2 regions of the Pseudoalteromonas sp. SR41-7 genome follow, and region 2 is predicted to be linked to the other one. Evidence: riboswitches for the same ligand, from Rfam matches in the RefSeq annotation. Region 2 holds a riboswitch; the other holds the start of a gene.
What was found. Region 2 has a riboswitch for cobalamin ahead of H5092_RS01090 (TonB-dependent receptor domain-containing protein). Riboswitches for the same ligand answer to the same signal wherever they lie in the genome.
Positions count from the first base shown of each region.

Region 1: linked by a shared signal. The riboswitch ahead of H5092_RS04000 (ABC transporter ATP-binding protein) and the one ahead of H5092_RS01090 (TonB-dependent receptor domain-containing protein) in region 2 are both predicted to bind cobalamin.

Region 1 covers NZ_JACJEF010000002.1:282,734-285,901, forward strand. Annotated here, with positions in the region: gene H5092_RS03995 (porin) at 1-916, shown strand, start outside; cobalamin riboswitch at 978-1,112, shown strand; gene H5092_RS04000 (ABC transporter ATP-binding protein) at 1,358-2,170, shown strand; gene H5092_RS04005 (iron ABC transporter permease) at 2,172-3,168, shown strand, end outside.
Region 2 covers NZ_JACJEF010000001.1:240,688-243,855, reverse strand. Annotated here, with positions in the region: gene H5092_RS01095 (hypothetical protein) at 136-930, shown strand; cobalamin riboswitch at 985-1,169, shown strand; gene H5092_RS01090 (TonB-dependent receptor domain-containing protein) at 1,206-3,032, shown strand; gene msrA (peptide-methionine (S)-S-oxide reductase MsrA) at 3,110-3,168, opposite strand, start outside.

The sequences.
Region 1 (3,168 bases), on a different contig from region 2:
GAGCTTATGCTTAGCACTATTAAGTGGTTTATCTTTTAATGCACTTGCCGATGTAGACATTTACGGTAAAGCGAATGTAACAGTGCAATCATCTGATGACGGCGAAGGATCTTTTACTGAGATAAAAAGTAATGCATCTCGTCTTGGTGTTAAAGGTTCTGAAAAAATAAATGATAGTTTAGAAGCGGTATATAAGTTTGAGTTTCAAGTTGATGTGTCTGATGCTGATTCAAAAGGCGATAACGACGACAATATTTCTGCGCGTAACCAATACGTTGGTTTAAAAGGTGCGTTTGGCCAAGTGGTTATTGGTCGTAACGATACTGCGCTTAAACAATCTCAAGGTAAGTTAGACTTGTTTAACGACCTTGAAGGTGATATTAAAAATGTATTTAAAGGTGAAAACCGTTTAGGGAATACTGTTAGTTATTCATCAAACTCATACGAAGGTTTTAAAGTACTTGCTACTTTTGTAGCTGAAGATGATGTAGACGCTGATAACGGTTACTCAATGGCGGTTACTTACGGTGACGTGGCACTTAAAAAGAGCGCAGTATATGCCTCTATCGCAGCCGATAGTGAAGTAAATGGCTACGATGTATTACGCGCGTCAATCCAAGGTAAAGTTGAAAACTTTAAGTTAGGTGCAATGTACCAAACACAAGAAAAAGTTGACGGCAGCGCAGAAGCGGATGGTTATCTATTAAATGCAGCTTACAGCATGGGTAACAACACATTTAAATTGCAATACCAAGACATGGACTTTGACGACAGCGACGATAAGTCAGCAATATCAGTTGGTCTTGATCACAAATTAAATAAAAACATTAAAGTATTTGGCTTTTACTCAAGCTTCGACATGGACAACAACGTTGACCAAGACTACGTAGGCTTAGGTATGGAATACAAGTTTTAACTATTCGCTAAATTAGTTAAAACACTCCCTTTTTAACCGCGCTCTTTTGAGTGCGGTTTTTTTTGCTTTAAATTATTTACTTAGCCGCCCATAATAGAGCTTCATTTGGAATGAGGTGCGAGTCCTCGACTGTTCCCGCAACTGTAATTAGCGCAAAGCTTTAAGTCAGATACAAATGGTATAATACCAATTTTATTAAAAACATGATCTTTCTAGCGAATTAAATAACTTACTAACTTCGTTAAAAATTATTCATATAGAACAAGTATATGTCATAATTTCCGCTTTGTTATTAAGCTATTTCTTCGTCGCTATAATAAATCACTAATTTAGTGCAATTGGTATAAATTCTTTTAACGAGCGGGTTTACTCATTTTTTCTTGTAGTGCATTAGTATTTTTATCGCATTTTAGTGAGTTTAATCCCGTCTAGGACTGACTATTGCACACTCAAACACCATTAAATATACCATTACTAAACGTTAAAAACGTATCGTGGGGTATTGGCAATAAAACGATCCTCAAAAAAATAAACCTTAAAATAACCACAGGTAAATTTGTTGGCTTAATTGGACCTAATGGCGCAGGTAAATCGAGCTTATTGCGTTGTTTATATCGTTTTAATAAACCCAGTAATGGCGTTGTAGAGTTTAACAACACCGATATTTGGCAGCTAAAAAGCGATGAGTACGCAAAAAAAGTAGCGGTTGTTTTACAAGAAACCCCGTCGCAATTTAACTTAAGCGTATTTGATGTTATTGCACTTGGGCTAACGCCTCATAAATCGCTATTTAGCTCAGTAACTAACATTGATAAACACAAAATTACCCAAGCTATCAACACTGTAGGGTTGGCAGATCATAGCGATCAAAGCTTTGAGTCACTTTCGGGTGGAGAAAAGCAACGTGCCTTGATAGCCCGCGCCATAGTTCAGCAACCTCAGTTGTTAATAATGGACGAACCAACTAGCCATTTAGATGTTAAATACCAAATACAGGTAATGGAGCTTGCTAAATCGTTGGGTGTAACGGTGTTTGCATCGTTTCACGATTTAAACTTAGCTTCTGCAATGTGCGATGAACTAGTGGTTATTAAAAATGGTGAAATTACACATACAGGTACGCCAAGTGAGGTATTAACCGAAAACATGCTAGGCGACGTTTTTGGTGTCTGCGCTCAAGTAAATAACCACCCGCAAATATCGGAGTCGGGAAATAGCATCCCTCATATCACTTACTTTTATGGTTACGAATAATATGAGCGCAGTTAATACTCGCCAATCACTTGCGCTATTTATCAGTGCTGCAGCTGCTTTATTTAGCTTATTTGCAGCACTTAGTTTTGGCGCAGCAGAGACCTCACTTCAAGATGTATTTAATAGCTTTTTACTCTCAAATGATGCGTCTTTTAATTCGCGTATTATTTTTGAACTAAGAATGCCACGCACATTACTCGCCTTTTTAGCCGGCTCTGGCTTAGCAATTGCGGGGCTTATTTTACAAACGGTAACGCGTAACCCTTTAGCCGATCCTTACTTATTTGGTATATCGTCGGGTGCCTCATTTGGCGTGGTGTTACTTATGGCATTAGCAGGTATTAGCGCAGGTTTTATGTTATCGGCAGCAGCATTGCTGGGTAGCTTACTCGCCATGAGTTTATTAATACTTATTGCAGGTAGGCAGCAAAGTGCACAGGTAGAATCAATGTTATTAGCTGGTGTTGCTCTGTCGTTTTTATTTAGTGCATTTACCAGCTTGCTGCTTTATTGGAGCGACCCTCAGGCGGTAGCCGCTATTTTATTTTGGACACTGGGCAGCTTTTCGCGTGCGCAGTGGGCTACGCTTTGGTTGCCTTTATTGGTAATTACATTGTGTACGTTTGTAATGCTGAGCTTTAGAAGGCAGCTAAATGCTATGTTACTGGGCGATGAAAGCGCAATTACATTAGGTGTGAGGGTTCAGCGCTTTAGAATACTTATGCTGGTTTTAAGCTCATTAATTACCGCTGTGCTGGTGGCTATGTGTGGTGGTATTGGGTTTGTAGGATTAATGGTGCCGCATATTGTGCGCTTTTTTATATCCCAAGGCACCATCGCTGGCTTACTGGTAACCAGCTTGGTGGGCGGTACATTTATGGTGTGGGTTGATGTACTTTCGCGCTCATTGCTGAAAAACCAAGAACTGCCCGTAGGTGTTATTACTGCAGCTATTGGTAGCGTGTTCTTTTTGAGTTTATTGTTTTTTAGAAAGCGAA
Region 2 (3,168 bases):
ATTAAAGCTACTTAATTTTTTACAACTTTCCCACCTTATCCTCTCGTAGTTCTGCATGTATTAATCCACCTTTTGATATTTAAGCTATTATATTTAATTGAATATAATAAAAATTTCACTCTAGAAGGTATTAAAATGAGACCCCATCAATTATTTCTGTTATTTGTTTTGCTTATATTTACCAAGCCAAGCTTATCAAAGCCAGTTGATATTGATGTATTGGTCGAAGATGGCTACTTTCCGATTATTATTAACGCGCAAAAAAAGCAGGGCTTTGCTCCTGAGTTTATTAATATTTTAAACGACGCACAGGAGGAATTTAACTTTATACTTATTTCTTTACCTGTAAAAAGGCTTACTTTGTCTGTTGAAAAAAATAACTTCGACGTTTTATTTTTAATGGCAATGCAATGGCTGCCAAAAACAACGCAGAAAAACATTGAAAAAACTGAATTTTATACCATCACCAAAAACGAGCTTTATACACTCAAAGAGAATGCATCAGAACAAACTTATTTTGACAATCTGGACAAATTAACCAAAGTTGGGGTTTTAGGGTACTCGTATCAATTTGCAGGATTTAATACAAATGCCGAATACTTGAGAGAAGAGCACCAGGTAAGCCTTACAATCGATGAATTCAATGTAGTTAAAATGCTGCTATTAAGGCGCGCTGAAGTCGGGGTTTTAAACAGTATTGCTTATCAGTATTTTAAAAAGCAGAATATCTTAAATATGGATTTACTATTTAAGAGTGACGTACCAGATGCAGTGTATGAAACACATTTTTTGATTAACTCACAATCAAATAAAATATCTAGTCGCAAAATGGATGAAATATTAAATTTACCTACTACACAAATGCAACTTCAGAAGCTACTTGATAAGTACGGTATTCCTTCAAGCTATAATAATACAGCACTGAACTGAAATAGCTTTTAGCTATATAGACGTCCATTGACATTTGTAAACAAAATGCTCACAATGACGGCATATTTTCAAGGTGCTTGCTAGCCACTTCATGTAATGATTTTTTTAGCAGGATAATCGGGAAGTTGGTGCGTTTTCATGATGACTACAAGCCCAACACTGCCCCCGCAACGGTAGAGTATTGCATGTTTTTATGTGCTTACTGAGTCCGGAGACCGGCCTTGATGCAATCTTACTTACTTAAATCTTTGCGGTGGGCAAAGGTAGGGGATCTCATGTTAAACAAAACAACTCTAGGCGTTGCAATTTCTGCTGCGCTTTCATTTTCTGTGTCTGGTGCAGAGCAATCAATTGAAAAAATAACCGTTACAGCTAATAAGTTTGAGCAATCAATTAACGACGTTTTAGTGAGTGTAAATGTTATTGAACGTGCTGAAATAGAAGCTAGTAACGTACGCGATTTACCTACACTTTTAAGCACGCGAGTGGGTTTTCAAGTTAATCCAAACGGTGGTTTTGGTCAAAATACAGGTGTGTCACTTCGTGGTACAGGCTCTGGCGATACGTTGATTTTAATTGACGGTGTACGTACAGGCTCAGCAACACTTGGTCAAAAAGCACTAAATAATGTCCCTTTAAATAGTATTGAACGCATAGAAATTATTAAAGGCTCTCGCGCGGCTGTTTATGGCTCTGATGCACTCGCTGGTGTTATTAATATTATTACGCGTGAGTCAGATAACTTATCCCTAAGCGCTACATTTGGTTCTGACTCTTATCAAAATTATCAAGTTGCAGGTTCTGTAAAGTCAGATGATATAACAACAGCATTTAACGCAGGCTTTGAAAAAACAGATAACTTTGATGTACTGCAAGGCGTAGCACCTGATGAAGATGGCTATGAAAATAAAAACCTTGGGTTTAAAGTAAACTACACCGATGCACATTACGGCGACTTTAAGTTATTAGGCCAATACAGTGAAGGTTATGCAGATTACGACAGTAGCTTTAGCCCAGTAGATAGTACGATTGAACGAGATGACTTTAAAAACTATCAACTTTCTGCAGGTTGGAGCAAAAACTACACTAACCAAACGCATAGTATTGATTTAGCGCTTTCAACAGATGATTCAGACAATACATATGTCGATTTTTCAGTTGGGCCAACAACAAGTACCTTTATAACTAAACGCACACAAATTGATTATAACGGCCAGTACCTGTTATCTAATGAACTTAACATTAGTGGTGGTATTAATTGGTACAACGATGATGTGTCGCATAGTTCGCAACCATTTGTTGAAGACAGCCGCGATGTACTTGCTGTGTTTGTAGGTGCTTACTATGATGCAGATAAAGTACTGGCTAATTTAACTGTTCGCCAAGATGATGATGAGCAATTTGGCGACGAAACAACGTATACAGCCGCTGCAGGTTATCATTTATCTGAAGATGCAACATTTCGTATAAGCCAAAGTACTGGCTTTAAAGCTCCTACATTTAACGATTTATATTATCCACTTTATGGTAACCCTGATTTACAACCTGAAAAATCAGTAAACCGTGAGTTAGGTTTGAGTGTAGATTTTGATATCGCGCAAGTTGATATTGCAATATTTAGAAACGATATAGAAGATAAGATTGATTACGATGCAAACTTTGCATTGGCTAATATCGATGAAGCACGTTACGAAGGGGTTGAATTTAGCTTATCTCAGCAGTTTTTTGGTTTTGATAGCAACCTTAACTTTGCTTACTTAAGCGCTGAAGATGAAGAAACGGGCGCAGAGTTGCGTAATGTTGCTAAACGTACTTTTAACTGGGAACTTGCAAAACAGTTTGGTGCTTTTGATGCAAGCTTAGACATGCAATACCGTAGCGACCGACAAGGTGCTGTGACGCGCTTAGGCTCTTATACACTCTGGAACCTAGCGGGTAATTATCAAGTAAATGAACATATTGAAGTTTCACTTCGTGTAGAAAACTTATTTGATAAAGAATATAACGCTGTTGATTCAAACACTGATTTTACAACGGGTGAAGTGTATTACTACAACACGCCAGAGCGTCGCTTTTTTGCAGGCGCAAGCTACCAGTTTTAACGGTATTTATTAATATTAAAAAGCCCGACTTATGTCGGGCTTTTTAATGTGTAGCTAAGTTTAACTACTAAAATTAGCTAGTCAGCTAAGAACTCTTTAAATACGGTTTCAAACTTGTGTAACTTAGGTGCTATTA